One region of the Pseudoalteromonas sp. UBA2102 genome, then DNA from elsewhere that is predicted to be linked to it. Evidence: predicted binding sites of a transcription regulator. Region 1 holds the regulator's gene; the other holds the start of a gene.
What was found. The regulator sigma-54, encoded in region 1, starts transcription at its own class of promoters, with help from an activator protein. The targets are predictions, from matches to a motif close to GTTGGCACGNNNNTNGNNT.
Positions count from the first base shown of each region.

Region 1 (10,041 bases):
CACCAGCATGCGTTTATATCGTTTACATTACAAATAAGCGCAGTGTGGCATTGTGAGCAGTTTAATCTCGTCATTTTAAGTCTTATCAGCAGTAGAGCAGCAAGAATAACAAATATTATGAATATACAAAAAGCATTGGCCGAATTTATTACCTTTGGTGAGCAAAGAGATGATGCTATTAGCGTGATTATTTCTACCCCAGCAGAGGAAAGTGCTCCCGGTTATACACTCACAAAGCCGGTATTGATTGACGTGTTAACACGTTGTGTAAACCACGAAATAGAAATAGATGATTTAGAGCTATGGGCAAATGTGGTTGAATCGCGAGATGATATAAATTGCGCCGAACACGAAGGGGTTATTTTTGCGCTCAGTAATAGTGAGCAAATGGGAGAGCTTGATAGCCAAAAGCTTGAACAATTACTGGCATTATTGAAGGACTAGATATTTAGGCTGACTCTTATTTTAGATGCCAACTTACTGCGGTTATATGTAACGAATAAATAAAAAAGCCGTATTTAAATTAAATGCGGCTTAGTATTTTTTTACAACAGACAACTTATTTACTTATGATATCCCAAGCACGTTTCTACTTCGTTTTTAGAGCCTAATATTACCGCCACACGCTGGTGGATTGCATCGGGTTGAATATCCATAATACGCTCAGTACCCGTAGAGGCGATACCACCTGCTTGCTCAACTAGCATAGCCATGGGGTTGGCTTCGTACAGTAAACGTAGCTTATTAGGTTTATTTGCATCTTTGGTGTCGGTTGGGTAGGTAAATAAACCACCACGGCTAAGTACACGGTGCACATCGCCAACCATAGCGGCAATCCAGCGCATGTTAAAGTTTTTAGCACGTGGGCCGGTATCGCCAGCGAGTAAGTCATTAATATAGTTTTGCATTGCTGGCTGCCAATGACGCTGGTTTGACGCATTAATGGCAAATTCGTTTGTATCAGCAGGGATAGTGGCAAAGTCTTGTGTTAGTAAAAAGCTACCTTGGGTTTTATCTAGCGTAAACATGCGTGTGCCTTTACCTGTAGTAAGTGCAAGCATAGTTGATGGGCCGTAAAGCACGTAACCTGCAGCAACTTGTTTGTGGCCTGGCTGCATAAATATACTTTGATCGGCGGCATCTGAGCCTTCAGGGGCTTCCATAATTGAAAATATAGTACCCACTAGCGAGTTAATATCGGTATTTGATGAGCCATCAAGCGGGTCAAACGCCACAATGTATTTAGCGTCTTGGTTGCCAGCTACTGTGTAATCTTCTTCTTCTGAGGCGATGGCTTTAACTGACCCAGACTCCAGTAAAATATCTTTTAAAAGCTGATTAGAGAGTACATCGAGCTTTTTTTGGGTTTCGCCTTGAATGTTTTCATCAAGCGTTGAGCCTAATACGCCTGAAAGCGCACCTTGGCCAACACGAAACGAAATTTCTTTACATGCTGCTAAAATGGTTCTAATTAACGATAAAAGTTCTCTAGGACAACCGTCTTCTAGTAATACAGGTGGGAGTCTACGCATTCTATTTTCCTGATAACGTGTACTAGCTAATCTAAATGTGAGAGAGATTAACTTAGTGCGCTGAATTTCGTCTTAAATACCTGTATTGTTTAAATAGCACTGTAATAATGGTGCCACCTAATCGTACTTAAAACGCCAATAACAAAGATAAGATTATGAAAAAAATACCACTAATAAGTTACATATTCTTTACTGTGCTGTGCTCTATGATAACCCAAGCGCACGCAGCAATTAAGCCTATAGATGAATTTACTGCGCAAATGAATCACTTTCCTGGGTACTTTTCGTTTTATTACGATACTCAAAACGGCAAAGTGTTTTTAAAAGTAGATAAATTAGAGCAGCAATTTTTGCTTCAGCAAAGCTTACCCTATGGTGTTGGCTCTAACGATATAGGCTTAGATAGAGGCCAGCTTGGTAACACGCATTTAGTTCAGTTTGAGCGTTTTGGCGATAAAGTAATGTTGCGCGCGCTAAATACATATTATCGCGCTAATACCACTAACAAAGCTGAGCAGCAAAGTATTAAAGAGGCCTTTGCATCCAGTATTTTAGCGGGCTTTAAAGTGGTAGCGCAAAGCGAAAAAACGCTCCTGATTGATTACACACCCTATTTATTAAGCGATGTACACGGGGTAAGCCGTACGCTTGCAGCGAGCAAGCAAGGCAGCTTTAGCCTTGATGAATCACGCAGCGCTGTATATATGAATCGCTCAAAAGCGTTTGTAAAAAATACCGAGCTTGAAGCAGTATTAACGTTTAAGGGTACTAAACCAGGTAAATTTGTGCGCCAAGTAAGCGCCGATGCATACGCACTTACTGTACATATGCACCACTCACTTATTAAATTACCTGATGATAAATACACGCCACGCAAATTTGACCCGCAATCAGGATATTGGAGCATTGAGCATAAAGACTATGCAGCCCCCCTTGGTGAATCTATGTTTGTGCGCTATATACCGCGTCATCGCTTAGCTAAAAAAGATCCAAGTTTACCGATTAGTGAACCCGTTGAGCCCATTACTTACTACCTAGACCCTGGCGTGCCTGAGCCGGTTAAAAGCGCGTTACTTGAAGGCGGTAAGTGGTGGAATGATGCCTTTAGCGCAGCAGGCTATAAAAACGCATTTATAGTCAAAGTATTGCCGAGCAATGCTGATCCTATGGATATTCGCTATAACGTTATTCAGTGGGTGCATCGTGCTACACGCGGATGGTCTTACGGAAGCTCTGTTATAGACCCTCGTACCGGCGAAATACTCAAAGGGCATGTAACACTTGGCTCATTGCGTGTACGCCAAGATATTTTAATTGCAGAAGCCCTTGGTGCGCCTTATTTAAAAGGTAACGAGGTGGCTAAAAATTTACAGGCAATGGCACTTGATAGGATTCGCCAGTTAAGTGCACACGAAATTGGCCATACGCTGGGCATTGCACATAACTTTGCAGCCTCGGTGGGGGATAGAGCGTCGGTTATGGATTACCCGCACCCACTACTTAGCTTTAACGAGCAAGGCGAGCTTGATGTAACCCGCGGCTATGCAAGCGGTATGGGCGTATGGGATACCCAAGTTATTAAGTATGGTTACAGCGACTTTACCAATCAAGATGAAAGTGCTGAGCTTGCAGCAATATTAAAAGAGAACAAAACGATGGGCCTTGAGTTTATATCTGATAGCGACGCACGCGCAAAGGGCGGGGCACACCCTACAGCGCACTTATGGGATAACGGTACTAACCCAACGCAAGAGTTACTTAGAGTGCTTGATGTACGTAAAAAAGCGCTTTCGCAATTTGGTATTAACAACATTAAAACGGGCGATGCACTCTCGCAGTTAGAAGAAAAACTCGTGCCGCTTTATTTATTTCATCGCTATCAAGTAGAGGCTGCAGTTAAGCTAATTGCGGGGGTTAACTACGAATACGAAACACGTAACAACTCACCTGCTAAGGGCGCACAAGTGGTTGCAAAAGCGCAGCAGCAAGCGGCGCTTAGTGCTATTTTAACAACATTAAAACCGGCTAATTTAATTTTGCCTGAGTCGGTGTTAGCGCTTATTCCGCCAAAAGCATATGGCGAGTCTAAATCGCGTGAAAGCATAACAGGGCGTACGGGTATAACACTTGATGCGATGGCCTTGCCAGAAGTAGCTGCGCAGCATAGTTTATCGTTATTATTAAACCCACAGCGTTTAAATCGTTTAGCTCAACAACAAGTACGTAATTATAATTTTTACAGCTTAGATGAGTTGTTAGAGCAGCTTTACAGCCAAGTGTTTAATGTGTCATCACCTAATACAATGAAAGGCAAAATCACCCAGCGGGTGCAGTTTTTAACTGCAAAAAATATGGCTGATTTAGTCACTAGTGACAAGGTAAGCCCAGAGGTGCAGGCGCAGCTACGTTTCTACTTGGTAAAATTAAGTAAAGAGTACAATCAAAACTCAATGTTAAGTAATACCAGTGTAGGAGAAAGCGCGTTTAAACAGTATTTAGCAGAGCAAATAAAACAGTTTTTAAAAGTAGGTAAGTGGCCTGAAAACTTCAGTGGTTTACCAATGCCACCGGGCTCACCAATTTAATTATATGTTTTAGTGTGTAGTGGCTACTTAACCTGAGCTCAGGTTGCTAAATAAGTAGCCACGTTGCGGTGCCTAAAAAGGCAAAAATACCGACAATATCAGTTACTGTTGTAAGTACAACACTACCGGCAAGTGCAGGGTCTATATTCATTTTTTTCAATAAAATAGGAATACATGCGCCAGCAACACCAGCCACTACAAGGTTCATAAACATTGCAAATGCGAGCACGCCGCCAAGCATAAAATCCCATTGCCAAAGCGCAATTACACTGGCTATAAGTATTGACCAAATAACCCCGTTTAATGCGCCTATCGCCAGCTCTTTAGCCATTAAAAATCGTTGGTTAGTTTGGTTAATATGGCCCACGGCAATACCGCGAATAACCAGAGTTAAAGATTGGCTACCTGCTACACCACCCATTGAGGGCACAATGCCATTGAGTACAGCTAAAATAGGTAATATATCTAAGGTGCTTTCAAAAAAGCTGGCCACAAAGGCGGCAGCTAAGGCTGTGAGTAAGTTAACGCCAAGCCATACTGAGCGTTTTTTTGAGCTTTTTAAAACAGGTGCAAAGGTGTCTTCTTCATCATCAAGACCGGCAAGGCTTAATAAGCTGTGCTCTGCATCTTCACGAATAACATCAACAATATCATCAATGGTGACACGCCCAAGCAAGTGGGCGTTATCATCGACTACAGGGGCCGATATCCAGTTATGGCGCTCAAATAACTGAGCAACTTCGCTTTCATCCATCGAAATAGGGATAGACTCACAGTCTTCATCCATTAAATCTTGAACAATTTTTTCAGGCGGGTTAGTTAACAGTGTGCTAAGTGATAATGCACCTAAAAAACAGTTATGTTTATCAACAACGTATAAATCATCGGTGCCCTCTGGAAGCTCGCCGCGTAGCCTAATATAACGCAGCACAACATCAAGTGTAACGTCTGGGCGAATGGTCACCGTATCGGTGTTCATTAGCGCGCCTGCAGAGCGCTCTTGGTAAGATAAAGCCTGTGTAGCGCGTTCGCGGTCTTGCGTATCCATAGCGCTAACCACATCTTTGTACACGGTGTCAGGAAGGCTACGCAGGACTTCACCTAAATCATCGTGGCCCATATCCTCAGTGGCCGCGGCAATATGCTCAGGTTCCATTTGTGCAATGATACCTAAACGTACATCTTCAGAGAGCTCTTCTAGCACATCCCCTTGCACATCTGGGTCAACCAGTTGCCAAAGCATGCGTCTAATTTTATGCGGAGAGGATTCAAGCAGCAGTGCTGTATCACAAGGTGCTGTTTTTGCTAGCATGCGTCTTACTTGAACAAATTGCCCACTATTAAGTGATTTAGTCACTTGTTTTAGTTGCTGTAGTGGATAGTCTTGTTCAAACGCTTCTGGCATTGGCATCCTAAATATTTTTGTGTAATGGAAAGGTGTTTAGTAAGTGGTTTTGCCCACTGTTATTTTCTTTATTTTTTGTGCTAAACCCAATGCTGGGGCTAAATTAGTGTTTAAAATTAAGTAACCAAATTTAGCAGGGGCATGGCTTTATTACCCTAAATTAAAGCACTAAATTAGGCGAGTCGGAATACCTTAATTTACTAAATCTTTATAGTTTGGCCTGATAAGTCTTTAACTTATAAGGCTATGGTGCTTTAAGTTATTCTTGTTCGTTAAATCGTTGTGCGATTAATTGCCCAACCGCATGCAAAGCTTGCTCTGAATCAGGGCCTTCACAGACTACTTTAACTTCTTTACCTTTACTGCTTTCAAGTAACATTAAAGCTAATACGCTGTCGCCTGCGGCTTCTTTATCATCTTGGTGTAAGGTGATTTTAGCATCAAACTGTACAGCTAATTGCGCAAGGACCGTTGCCGCTCTGGCGTGTAAGCCTAATTTATTTTTTATTAAAAATGTGTCTTCACAGCGCATAAATTACTATACCTAAACTGAACAGGTTATTATTTTAAGGTTACTTTTCTTGCTCACGATGACGAATTTTGACATTCGGATGCGTCATAGCAAAGCTCTCACCAATGGCTTGCGCTAAATAAACCGAGCGGTGTTGACCACCAGTACAGCCAATTGCAATAGTGAGGTAACTACGGTTATTACGCTCTAAGTGTGGCAACCAAGTTTGTACAAAGGTTTGAATTTGCCAAGTGAATTTTTGCACTATGCTGTGATTTGCCAAAAAATCTTTTACTGGTTGATCAAGGCCCGTAAGCGGTTTGAGTTCAGGCTCCCAGTGGGGGTTTGGCAAAAAGCGAGCATCAAAAACATAATCAGCTTCTTTAGGTATGCCGTGTTTAAAGCCAAACGATTCAAACGTTACAATAAGTTGCTTATCTTTTTTACCCAGTATTTTTTCGCGAATTGACTCTGCTAATTGGTGCACACTTAAATCGGTGGTATCTAGCATAAAGTCAGCGCGCGTTACGAGTACATCAAGCAGTTCTTTTTCTTTTTTTATTGCTAAATCAAGCGGCAGTGAATCGATGGATAAAGGGTGTAATCTGCGTGTTTCTGAAAAACGTTTGATCAGTGTTTGATCATCACTATCTAAATAAAACAGTGTGGGTTTAGCAAAGTCAGGAAGGTACTCGAGAATATCGTTAAATTCGTCTTGTTCTTTGGGAATATTACGAACATCTATGCTAACGGCTATTTTGTCATAGTTATCTGAAACACTTCGCACTAAAGAGGGCAGTAGGTTGACCGGAATATTATCTACGCAATAATAGCCTAAATCTTCAACCACGCGTAAAGCAACCGACTTACCTGAACCAGAACGGCCGCTTATGATAATTAACTCCATTTATAGCCCTTAGTATTTACTACGATTGATCAACAATTACTTGATACAGCTCTGCATCGGTTTTAGCACTACGCAGCTGTTTACAAAATTCTTTGTTGCTCAGTTTATCAGCTATGGTTGCCAGAGTCTTTAGGTGCTGTTGGTTATCGCCATCTGGTACGATGAGTGCAACAAAAATATCAACAGGGCAGTTATCAATAGCATCAAAGTTAACAGGAGTGTCGCTAACAAGTACTAAAGCCAGCGGCTCTTCTACGCCACCCATTCTGCCATGAGGAATGGCGATACCCCGGCCAATACCAGTACTGCCTAGCTTTTCTCTGCTTGCCAGCGCATTAAGAATATCTTGTTGTGGTAAGTAGGGGAGCTTTTCATGAGCAAGCTCACTGATAAACTCTAAAATTCTTTTTTTACTACTAAAAAGGACCGCAGCTTTGCTGCAGTCCTGGCATACTAATGTACTTAATTTCATAATATTAGTGTCTAGCAAGCTTCTCTTTATGTTTTATGACTTGACGATCGAGCTTGTCAATCAACGAGTCTATAGCGGCATACATATCTTGGTGCTCTGTTGAGGCAAATAAATCTGCGCCACTTACATGAATAGTCGCTTCTGCTTTTTGGTTGAGTTTTTCTACATCGAGAATGACATGCACATTGCTAATATGATCTGAGTGCCTTTCTAGCTTTGCAAATTTATTATTTACATAGTCTCTAAGTGAATCAGTTACTTCTACGTGACGACCAGTTAGGTTTAGTTGCATAAGCATTTCCTCTTTGTTTTTTACGTCTTATATCAAACTCTTTCTCTGATTTGACGGTGGAATAGCTAGCGATTCACGGTATTTTGCTATTGTGCGTCTAGCTACTTTAATTCCTTGCTCTGCCAATATATCCGCAATTTTACTATCACTCAATGGTTTAGCTGAGTTTTCCGCGGCAATTAGCTTTTTAATTAGGGCACGTATTGCGGTTGATGAACACTCGCCGCCATTTTCAGTGCTTACGTGGCTTGAGAAAAAATACTTAAGCTCAAATATACCACGTGGTGTATGCATATATTTTTGCGTAGTAACACGCGAAATTGTCGATTCATGCATTTCTACCATTTCAGCAACATCGTTTAAAACCATTGGCTTCATGGCTTCGGGGCCATGTTCAAAAAATGCCTGTTGCTGTTTTACAATACAGTTTGTTACCTTAAGCAGCGTGTCGTTTCTGCTTTCAAGGCTTTTTATAAACCATTTAGCTTCTTGTAAGTGAGAGCGAATAAACTGGCTATCACCACTTGATTTTACGGTACGTGACATAGCCGCGTACTGACTATTTACGCGTATTTTTGGCATGCTATCTGGGTTTAGCTCTACCACCCAGCGGCCTTTTATTTTTTTAACCGACACATCTGGTATCACATACTCCGACTCTTCCCTTACTATTGTATCTGCAGGTTTTGGGTTGAGGGTATGTATTAGGGTCATGACCTCTTTAAGCTCGTCTTCTTTAAGCTTAGTCTTTTTCATTAATGTACGATAGTCGCGTGCCGCTAATAGATCAATGTGATCGGTTAAGATCATTTTAGTTTGTTCTATAAAAGGGGTGTCTTTATCAAACTGGTTTAGCTGAATACACAAGCACTCTTGTAAACTGCGCGCGGCTATACCTACAGGGTCAAATAACTGAATACGCTTTAAAACGGCTTCTATTTCATCAAGTTCAACTTCAACTTCGTCATCGTTTTCTTGGTTAAAGCTCTCTAAAATCTCTTCGCAACTTAGCGTTAAAATACCCGAGTCATCTACAGCTTCTACAATGGCAATAGCAATGGCTTCGTCAGTTGGGCTAAAAGGAGTAAGCTGAAGCTGCCACATTAAATACTCATGTAGCGTTTCAGTAGAGGCACCTTGATAAATAGACTCATCTTCCGGCATTGGGCCTGAGGATGCCGCAGGGGCTGCGCTCATGTACTCATCCCAGGTTACATCCATTGCCATATCATCGCTAACGGTGTCTTTATTTAAAGCTTCGCCACTGTCTTGCTCGTACTCGCTGGTTGTACCGTCAGCCGATGCGCTTACGGTTACATCATCCGTATCTGCTTTTTGTTCATTTTTTCCAGCCGACTCTTCCGTGTAATCTTGCTCTTCTACTTCTAATAGCGGGTTGCTATCAAGTGCTTCTTGTATTTCTTGCTGGAGATCCAATGTACTGAGCTGCAGCAAGCGAATCGCTTGTTGCAATTGTGGAGTCATTGTAAGTTGCTGGCCCATGCGCAGCTGTAATGATTGCCTCATGTATCTCTAACAATCCTTTTATGTTGTTATAATTAATATTAGCAGATGCTTGTAGGTGTGGCTTAAATGTTACAGCCTAAATTGCTCGCCTAAATAAACATCGCGTACAGTTTTGTCATTTAATACGTGTTCTGGGGTGCCAGATGCAATTAGCTCCCCATGAGAAACAATGTAGGCTTTTTCACAAACATCAAGGGTTTCTCTTACATTGTGATCGGTAATTAATACGCCAATGCCACGGTTTTTAAGATGTTCTATTATTTTCTTTATATCTAACACTGAAATCGGATCAACACCAGCAAAAGGCTCATCCAATAAAATAAATTTAGGGTTTGCTGCCAGTGCTCTGGCAATTTCTACACGGCGGCGTTCACCACCAGAAAGCGCCATACCTTGGCTATCGCGAATATGCTGAATACTGAATTCATCAAGTAAGTTGTTAAGCGTTTCTTCTCGCGCGGCTTTATTGAGCTCTTTACGCGTTTCTAAAATAGCCATTAAGTTTTGATAAACTGTCAGCTTTCTAAATATTGATGACTCTTGCGGCAAATAGCCAATGCCTAAACGGGCGCGGCTGTGCATAGGTAATAACGTAATGTCGTTATCATCAATAGAAATTTTACCTTTGTCGCTAGGTACTAATCCTACAATCATGTAAAAGGTGGTGGTTTTACCTGCGCCATTAGGGCCCAATAAGCCAACAATGCTGCCGGCTTCTACCTCAAGGCCTACATTTTTTACAACTTGGCGGCCTTTATAGCTTTTTGCTAATAGTTTTGCTTTTAAGGTGCTCATGGTTGACCTTCGTTA
Region 1 covers NZ_DCYU01000073.1:73,883-83,923, reverse strand. Annotated here, with positions in the region: gene B2R65_RS10400 (DUF5522 domain-containing protein) at 1-74, opposite strand, end outside; gene B2R65_RS10395 (hypothetical protein) at 118-444, shown strand; gene B2R65_RS10390 (class 1 fructose-bisphosphatase) at 564-1,532, opposite strand; gene B2R65_RS10385 (zinc-dependent metalloprotease) at 1,688-4,117, shown strand; gene mgtE (magnesium transporter) at 4,164-5,522, opposite strand; gene B2R65_RS10375 (HPr family phosphocarrier protein) at 5,782-6,054, opposite strand; gene rapZ (RNase adapter RapZ) at 6,095-6,940, opposite strand; gene B2R65_RS10365 (PTS sugar transporter subunit IIA) at 6,960-7,412, opposite strand; gene hpf (ribosome hibernation promoting factor) at 7,417-7,704, opposite strand; gene B2R65_RS10355 (RNA polymerase factor sigma-54) at 7,732-9,231, opposite strand; gene lptB (LPS export ABC transporter ATP-binding protein) at 9,301-10,026, opposite strand; gene lptA (lipopolysaccharide transport periplasmic protein LptA) at 10,023-10,041, opposite strand, start outside.

Region 2 (10,041 bases), on a different contig from region 1:
TCTATACTGTGTGCCAATATCGTTACCTTGGCGATTTAATTGCGTGGCATCGTGTAACGTAAAAAACATGCTAAGCAGTGTTTCAAAACTCACTACAGCGCTGTCAAATTCCAGTTGCACAACCTCAGCATGGCCTGTTGTACCAGAGCAGACTGATTTATACGTGGGGTTGTCGGTATGGCCGCCGGTGTAACCTGAGCTTACGTTTAGTACACCTTTTACTCGTCTGAATGCAGCGTCTATACACCAAAAACAGCCTCCACCAAATGTTGCTAGTTGTGTTGATGTGCTCATAAGTTGTCCTAATTATGTCTGTTACAGTATTAAGGCGAGCATAAATTGAATACGCCGTAACAGCAAGTTACGGCGCAGTGTAAGCTCAGTTAAATTTCTTCGCTGTCTTTTAACGGGTGAGAGTCGGCTTGCTTATTTAATTTTTGCTGTAAAAACTCTGGCGACTGTGTGTTGCGGGCTAGGGCATAATACGCCGCAGGCACAACATAAAGCGTTAGCAATGTTGATACAATAACCCCTGTAAATACCACCACACCAATTACCATGCGGCTCTCTGCGCCTGGGCCTGATGCCAATACTAAAGGCACTGCGCTCATTACCGTAGTCAGAGAGGTCATTATTATTGGGCGCAGGCGCTGAGTGGCCGCTTGCAAAATAGCCTCACTAAATTCTACGCCTTTATCACGCAGTTGGTTGGTAAATTCGACTATTAAAATACCATTTTTAGCGCTTAAACCTATCAGCATTACAATACCAATTTGGCTATAAATATTAAGCGTTAAGCCAGTTGTCCATAGGCCAAACATAGCGCCCATTAGGCCAAGTGGTACTGTTAGCATAATGACAAACGGGTGCATAAAGCTTTCAAATTGGGCAGCTAAAACTAAAAAGGTTACAGTTAGGGCAAGCACAAATACATAGGTCATGGCCGATGCGCCTTCGTAATATAATTGTGATTCACCTTTATAATCTACAGCGCCGTCAATGTCGTTTTCTTCTGCGGCTACTTTGTTTAAAAAGTTAAGTGCTTGTTCAAGTGTATAACCGTCCGCAAGATTAGCGCTTAGTGTAATGGCGCGCATTCGGTTATAACGGTTTAAGCGCGATGCTGTGGCCTCTTCTTTTAAGCTTATAAGGCTATCTAGTGGGACCAGCTCACCACTGCGTGATTTAAGGTAAATATTTGAAATGTCAGTAGGGTTTGTAAAGTCTTGTTTAGTGCCTTTTAAAATTACATCGTATTCTTCACCTCGGTCAATAAAGGTGGTAACACGGCGCTGCCCTAACATGGTTTCAAGCGTGGTGCCTACATCTGATACCGACACACCTAAATCAGCGGCTTTGTTTTTATCTATGCTGACTAAAAATTGTGGAAAGGTTTCTTTATAGTCGTGATCGATTCTTACCAAGCCTGGATTTTTTTCTGCGCGCTCTATAATGCGGTCGCGCCAATCAGCAAGTTGCTCGTAATCGTTACCTTGTAGCACAAACTCAATCGGGCGAGAAGAGCCACCACCGCCAATACCACGGCGCATAATAGCAAAGGCACGTACATCTGTTACTTCGGTCATTTTGGCGCTTATTTCGTCCATAACTTCCCAGGTAGAGCGTTTGCGCTTATCCCAATCGGCCATACCAACGATAGCAACACCGCCACTGCCGCCCCAGCCCGGTACGCGCACTAAAACACGGCTTAATTCGCCAGCTTCTGAGTAAGGAAGCAGGCGCTCTTCTATTTTGGCCATGTTGGCAGCGTTATTTTCATAACTTGCGCCTTCAGGGCCGCTCATCATAATAAAAAAGGTACCGCGGTCTTCTTTTGGCGTAAGCTCAGAGGGCACTTGCAAAAACAACGAGTAGCTAACAAAACCAGCAAGTACTAGGCTTATCATTAGGCCCCATTTTTTGGTCATATTTGAGGTAAGTGATTGGCGGTAACTGTTTTCAACTTTGCTAAAAACACGGTCCATCCATTGGCTAAATTTACTTTCTTTTTCTGACGCTTTTAAAACTTTAGAGCACAGCGCCGGCGAGAGGGTAAGGGCAGTAATACTAGAGAAAAACACCGCGGCACTTACAGCCATTGCAAACTCTGTAAACAAGGCGCCAATTCGCCCATCCATAAATACTAAAGGTACAAACACCGAAATAAGCACAAGCGTTGTCGCAATAATTGCAAAGCCTACTTCGCGGGCGCCTCTAAAGGCTGCTAATAAGGGAGGCTCGCCAAGCTCAATACGACGGTGAATATTTTCAAGCATTACAATGGCGTCATCTACGACCAAACCAATCGCTAATACCAGCGCAAGTAAGGTTAATAAGTTGATTGAATAACCCATGGCAAGTAAAAACATAAAGCTGCCAACAAGTGCTACAGGCACAGTAACGGCGGGGATAAGCGTAGCGCGAATATTACCTAAAAAGATAAATATTATTAACACCACTAACCCCATAGAAATGGCAAGCGTGCTATATACTTCGTTGATTGACTCTTTAATAAAAATAGACGAATCGTAGCTGTCTTGAATAGTGGTGCCCTCTGGCAAATTACGTTTTATTTTTTCAAGTTCACTGCGGGCGTTGTCTACCACTGTTAAGGTGTTTGCTTTAGCTTGCTTTACTATGCCAAGGCCAATCATGTTACGGCCGTTACCACGGAACAGGCTTTCATCGTCGGCGGCTTCTAAATGTACATCGGCAACTTCACCTAAACGCACAAGGTAGCCGTCTTCACCGCGTTTAATAACTAAGTTTTGAAAATCACGTTGGTCTTTATAGCTACGCGCTGTACGTACGGTAAAATCGCGGTCGATAGATTCAATTTCACCTGCTGGTAGCTCTACGTTTTCGCTGCGTAGGGTGTTTTCGATATCACTTGAAGTGATCCCACGAGCGGCCATGGCTTGGCGGTTTAGCCAAATTTTCATGGCGTATTGGCGCTCACCACCAATACGTACATTTGAAACGCCATCTACAACGGCTAATCGGTCGACAATAAAGCGCTGTGCATAATCGCTCAATTGCAGCGAGTTCATGGTTTCACTGTTAAGTACAAACCAGGCTATAGGGCTCTCGTCGCTGTTTGACTTAGATACCTCTGGTGGGCGCACTTGCTCTGGTAGGTTATCTAGTGCACGGGCAACTCGCTCTCGTACATCGTTTGAGGCTGCGTCAATATCACGGCTTATATCAAACTCAATAACGATATTAGAGCGGCCATTTCTGCTTGAAGAATTAATACTTTTAATGCCTTCAATACCCGATATCCGGTTTTCTAATATTTGCGTTATTTTTGTCTCGACTATTTCTGCCGAAGCACCAGTGTAGTCAGTACTAATACTGACAATAGGGGTTTCAATATCAGGGTATTCTCTAAGTGGTAGCATCGAAAAAGCCACCAAGCCAAATGTTAGCAGTAGTAAGTTAATTACTATGGCAAAAACAGGGCGTTTAACACTCGTATCTGTAATTTTCACCGATTAACCCTCAACACTTACTTTGCTACCAGGGCGAATTTTAATAATGCCTTCGGTAATCACTTGCTCGCCATCGCTAAGGCCTTCATCAATCGCTACCCAGCCGTTATTTCTGCCAGCAACATGCACTTCAACCTTGTTGGCAATACCATCTTTTACTTGGTATACAAAATGTTTATCTTGCAGTGGGATCACGGCTTTTTCTGGCACCATAAGCGCCTGATTACTACTAAGCTCCAAAGCGGTGTTTAAAAGCATACCAGGGCGTAATAGCCCGGATTTATTAGCAAAGCTTGCGGTTACTTCTACACTGCGAGTAATCGAGTCGATACGAGAACTAATATGGGTCACTTTGCCGGTGAAAGTGCGCCCTGGGTAGGCATCGTTTTGAGTATGTACTTTCATGCCTAGGTTAAGTTGAGATAAATATTTTTCAGGGACTTTAAAGTCAACTTTTATAATACTAATATCATCAAGCGTTGTAATAATTGTATCGCTACTTACATAAGCACCCACCGACACTTCTCGTTTGCCTAATAAGCCAGAAAACGGCGCGGTAATTAGCATTTCATCAAGTTTGGTTTTAGCGCTTTCTAGTTGGGCTTGCGTGGCATCTACGCGTGAAAGCTGCTCTTCTAATAATGATTTAGCAGTAGATTGCGTACGAGAAAGCTCAGTAAGGCGGCTTAACTGACGCTTTTCTTCTTTTAAGTTAATGCCTAGCTCTTTTACAGCGTATTGTTCTTGCTGATTTTGCAGCTGCACAAGGCGTTGGCCTTTACTTACTAAGTCGCCATCTTCAAAATATATGTGTGTAACATAATCGCTTTGTGCGCTTTTTATATAAATTGCTTGGTTTGCGCGTGCACTGCCTATGGCTTCAATCATAACGATGTTTTCTTGAGACGATACCGTATGAGCCATCACCTGTGTGGGTGTATCACTTGAATTAGATTGTTCACCATGGCTAGATGGCAAATATAAGTACACACTTAAAATAACAAGAAGCGTAATTAAAAATGGAAAAAGAGCTTTACCTGACTGTTTTGAATACATCGTTTTCATACCTGAAAATAAATTGTAAGTATTGTACGAAATAAGACCGTGAAAAGGCGGTTATGTGTCTCATAAATTTGTGCGTTAGGCGTAAAAATTTATGAGACTAATTACTTGTTCCCATTTAACACTAAAATTATGATAAAACGATGAAGCAACCACCGCAGTGTAAAACCTGTTTAACAATGAGAAAAATAATACTTTGGGGTATTGTTATGTTTTTATTTTATATGGCTTTTTACCAATATGGGTAAGCCAAGTTCAATAATAAAATACAGGGCGCAAGGGGCGCGCAATGGCATTGAAGTACTTACTGTAGGCAGCGTAGGTTTAGTATTTATTATGCTGTTTAATTTACTGCGCCCGGGTGAAATTAGCTTAATAGAAATTTTTTTAGTAAGCATGTGCATAGCTGCTATTTTTATTGGTTTTTTAAAAACACAGGAACCTTATTACAGTTTAGTGCTTAGTGAGTCCTTACTTGTGTATCAGCATAAATATGGCCAGTGGCAGTTACATGTTAGTAACTTACACCACAGCGGTATTCCTAAGGTGGCTGATGGCCTTGAATACCTTGAATTAAATGCAGTAGGTTTAAAGCTCAATGATATGGACGAATTTTTAAGCGCTATACACCCACGCATTGCCGGAAAACTACTGATAGAGCAGCGTAATTTATTTATGCAAGCTGTTCAAAAATATTGCAAAAATGGCAATTGCCCATCAGAATGGTTAATAGAAGAGACGCAATACACCTCACCTAAAGGATTTAGCTATACTGGACTTATAGCTATGTTTGCTAACAGAGCCAAGCACCTTGAGTTGTTAACGGGATATAACTTACTGTTACCCGCAAGTGTATTAGAGACAGACATTTGGTCGTTCAGTGCCGATTTAAATAAATGGAAACGCGCACCTGAACGGTTTATAGCATCGCAAGTTGGACACTAAATGCGATAGTAGGAAAAATAATGAGCCAAGAAAGATCTTTTATAAAGAGTGGTCGCAATACCATCATCCATAAAGATAAAAAGCTTGATCTAGTCATTGTAAATGCAGAGCAGCACCCACGTATAAAGGTAACTCAAAATGGTTTGGAGCCATTTAAAGAGGATCTACCTAAAAACCGGCGTGATGCCAAAGAGCGTTACCTTGAAATTGTTAATGTAAGTAGCGCTGATATTTTTGGTGAAGAAAAACAGCTGTTGTTTATTCAGGCGCTTGATGGGCGTGAATACAAAGTAGATTACTCAAAAATAGGCACTAAGCTGTTTGTGCGTATTCATCAAGATACGTATATGTAATACTAATCCACAATAATGCTTAATCATTTTGCGACACGTTTTCCAGCCTCAAAATGGATCACTTAATTAAGCGAATTGGTATAACTCTAAATGGCACCTTTATTGCTAGTGATTACACTATAGTAATTATTTGACATTATAGGTGCGTTTTATGAAAGCGTTTGCTTTTACTCCCCTTATATCTTGTTTTTTATTGGCTGCCTGTGGCGGTGGAGGCGGCGGTAGTGAAGACTCTACTGTTGAAACCTCGGTTAATGCCGGAACCGATCTTCAAGTTGTAGAAAAAACAGAGTTTACAATCACCGCACAAGGCTCACCAGATGACGGTACCTTTACTTGGCAGCGCGTTAGCGGCCCATCTGTGGACGGCTTCCCGCTTGAAGGTGCAGAGCAAACAATTACTGCGCCCGATGTTAAAGCCGATAGTGAACTTGTACTATCTGTAAGCTATCAAACAGATAATGGCAGCTTAGTTAGTGACAACGTGAGCATATTTATTACCTCAAGTAATCAATTACCGCTTGCTGTTGTTAGTCAAACAGCCCCAGAAACACTGCCTTCAACCTATAACGACACCGTAACGTTAAGCGCTGAAGAGTCGAGCGACCCTGATGAAAATGGCCAAATTAATAGCTATCAGTGGCAATTAATTTCAGGCCCTGATTTAGATGTAACCGACTTTGACAACTCTACGGTAAGTTTTAGCCACCCGCTGCTTGAATCAAATACTAATTTAATATGGCAATTAAGCGTTACCGACGACGAGGGCGGCGAGGCAAGTACTGAATACAGTATGACATTAAATAAAACAGACGAGCTGGTTGTGGCCAATGCCGGAGATGACCAAAACGTTGAAGAATTTGAGGAAGTGACCTTAGATGCAAGTGAAAGTGACACCCTAACAGATACGTTTTCATGTAGCTGGCAACAATTAACGGGCAATGCCGAAACGCTGGCAAATACTAGCCAATGTACCACGACATTTTTTGCCTCCGACGTTGATTTAGATACCACGTTGAGCTTTGAAGTCACTGTTACTGATTCTAAAGGGCGCACTGACACCGATACCGTATTTATTGACGTATCACCAAAAGCATTAGGGTTAATTAACGACAGTGGCCTAGGCGAGTGTTATAACAATACCCAGCGTATCAATTGCCAAAGTAGTGACTTTCCGGGTCAAGATGCAGAGCTTGGTCGAGACAGCTTTGCCAACCAACTCGATAAAGCAGGCCAAGGTAACCTTGCGTTTGACTACACTAAGCTAAATCAGTTTGCCGATGAAGTGGCTGATGATAGTGACGACTTTACTTGTATACGCGACAACGTAACGGGGCTTGTATGGGAAGTGAAAAGTGTAGAGTCAGGTACATTACCTAATACCACCTTACGCGATGGCCAAAATCATTACTTTTGGGATTTAGGCACGACAACCTTTACCGATACCAGTACTGCTAATACCACCTGTCCAGATGATACAAGCTGTGGTGTGCAAACCTATATAAATGAAGTGAACGACTTAGATTTTTGCGGCGGTACCAATTGGCGCTTACCAACTTACACTGAGCTGTTGAGCTTAATTGATTATGGCAAGCAGGGCGAAAACGTATTAATTGATGAAGCGTTTTTTCCAAATATGCCAGAAGCAGGCGCTATAGATGATGTGAATTTACCGTACTGGACATCGCAAACTGCAGCCGATGGTACCAGCTTATCGCAAGCGTACATTATCGATATGAGCAACGGGAATGACTTAGCCTACCCGAAAGAAAAATACGCGTATGTACGTTTAGTCAGAAGCCGATAGGAGAAAATCATGAAAACATGCTTACTATTTTCAATGGCTGTATTTAGCGTAAGCTTTCAACTAGCCGCAGCGCAAACGTGTTACGACGGGGCGGATACAACAACACCAACCACTCGCTTCACTCTTAATGACGATGGCACAGTGTTAGATACAGAAACAGGCCTAATGTGGCAACGTTGTAGCTACGGACAAGTTTACGATAGCGACACTGAAACATGCACAGGCTCTACCCCGTCACTTAATTGGCAAGAAGCACTCAGAGGCGCAGAAAACGACACCACTGCCGATTACGACGATTGGCAGGTGCCTAATGTTAAAGAGCTTGCCAGTATTTTAGAGCACAGCTGCACCGAGCCAAGTATTAACGAAGAGGTGTTTTTAGGCACTAAATTGCAAAACTACTGGAGTAATACCTCAGGGGTAAGCACGATGAGCTCAGCATGGGTTTACCAGTTTGATAGTGGGCTTAATAGCTTACATGCTAAAACCAGTGACGTGTATTTACGTTTGGTGCGTTACGAAAACTAAGTAAAATAAAATAGCTAAGCACTTAGCTTTAATACAAAAGCGCCGCTAAATTTAGCGGCGCTTTTTTGTTTTACATAAATTTACGTTATTTCAATAATAAAGCGCATACAACGTTGTTACTTTGTCGTTTTTTTTGCCATTATAGGCCGAGTTTTAATGACGAAGGAACATTGCGGTGTATTTAAGCTACTTTGGCTTGAGCGAAAAGCCATTTTCGATCTCGCCCAACCCCCATTATTTATTTTTAAGCGAACGCCACAAAGAGGCACTTGCCCATTTAACCTATGGTTTAGGCGAAGATGGCGGGTTTGTATTGCTAACCGGCGAAGTGGGAACAGGGAAAACCACCATTACCCGCAGTATGTTAGAGCAACTGCCAGAGAACACTCAAGTTGCAATGATCCATAATCCGGCGCTGTCGGAGCTTGAGCTTTTGGCCAGTATTTGTGATGAGCTAAACATTACTTACGATGCCCAAAATGCCACCCTTAAAAGTTTAACCGACATTATTAAGCAGCACCTAGAGGCTAATAACAAAGCGGGCGGGCACACAATTTTAATTATTGATGAAGCGCAGCTCCTTGCCCCCGATGTGCTTGAGCAATTACGACTATTAACCAACATAGAAACTGATCATAAAAAACTGTTACAAATAGTCTTAGTGGGTCAACCAGAGCTTCAGGCATTATTAAAACGTACTGAGCTTAGGCAGTTGGCGCAGCGAATTACAGCACGGTATCACTTATTACCGCTCACCCAAGGGCAAACAGTTGCGTATATAAAGCATCGTTTACATATTGCCGGGTGTGATAAAGGCGTGTTTTCGCTCGATGCTATGCAAGCTGTACATCAGTTAACTGGCGGCATTCCACGCTTAATGAATTTAGTCTGTGAGCGCGCGTTAGTCGGGGCTTTTTCTAAGCAGCAGCTTATTGTTGATAGTGATATTATAAAACAATCAGCCCAAGAATCACTGCCTATGGATTTTGTGGCTGCGCAGAATAATGCGCCTAAATCCACTGGCCGTGTTTATTATTACTTAGCATTTGCTGCTTTGTTTGCAGTAGGTGTTGGCATGTCGTTTATTATATAGTTAGGTAATTTATGTCTTATTTATTAGATGCATTAAAGCAATCTCAACAAGCAGATATGAGCGCCGAGCAATATGATTTGCAGTCAGCGCAGTTAAAACAGCAGCAAGCACTTACGCGCTATAAAAAAATGGTGTGGCTACTTGGTGGCGCAATTGCAGCATTTATTGCCATAGCGGGTGGCTTTACAGCGGGTAAGTGGTTTCAAAGCAGCGCACTATTAAAAACAAGCCAGCCGGTTGACGTTGTTAGCACTGATAGCAAAAAACAAAAACAAGCAGTAACAGATGAGCCAACTACAGCGCAAAATAAAGCCGAAAAGCCTGTAACATCACCGTCTTCAGAGGCTGAAAAAAATAGTAATAAAGCAACGATTGAAGGGCAGTTGGTGTATGTACAAACACCTACCGGGGTACAAAAAATGTTGCTTACCCCACAAGGGCAGTATATCCCTATTAATGATAATCCGGCGCAGCAGCAACCAGGTTACAATGTGCAAACCCCTATAAATGCTAACGGGTATAATCAAAATGCGTTTAATCAGCAAACTTACAATGCACAGCTACCTAATACGCAAAGCTATAATCCACTTGCTTATAATGCACACGGCCAAAACACGCAATTTATGCAGCCGCAAGCACAAAATACAAGCTCAGCAGGTTTAGATATGAGCAAGTACAAAGTGCTTGGAAAACCACTGAATGGTGAAAATACCCCAAGCACGCAAGCGCCGCAAAGTAGTCCGGAGCTTGATGCTGTACCGA
Region 2 covers NZ_DCYU01000010.1:356-10,396, forward strand. Annotated here, with positions in the region: gene msrA (peptide-methionine (S)-S-oxide reductase MsrA) at 1-294, opposite strand, end outside; gene B2R65_RS00795 (efflux RND transporter permease subunit) at 384-3,491, opposite strand; gene B2R65_RS00800 (efflux RND transporter periplasmic adaptor subunit) at 3,495-4,547, opposite strand; gene B2R65_RS00805 (DUF2982 domain-containing protein) at 4,794-5,498, shown strand; gene B2R65_RS00810 (hypothetical protein) at 5,519-5,851, shown strand; gene B2R65_RS00815 (Lcl C-terminal domain-containing protein) at 6,003-7,658, shown strand; gene B2R65_RS00820 (Lcl C-terminal domain-containing protein) at 7,668-8,186, shown strand; gene B2R65_RS00825 (ExeA family protein) at 8,362-9,279, shown strand; gene B2R65_RS00830 (general secretion pathway protein GspB) at 9,291-10,041, shown strand, end outside.
Region 2: a site for sigma-54 is predicted at 5,941-5,959, ahead of B2R65_RS00815 (Lcl C-terminal domain-containing protein). Genes of this name have one in related genera too.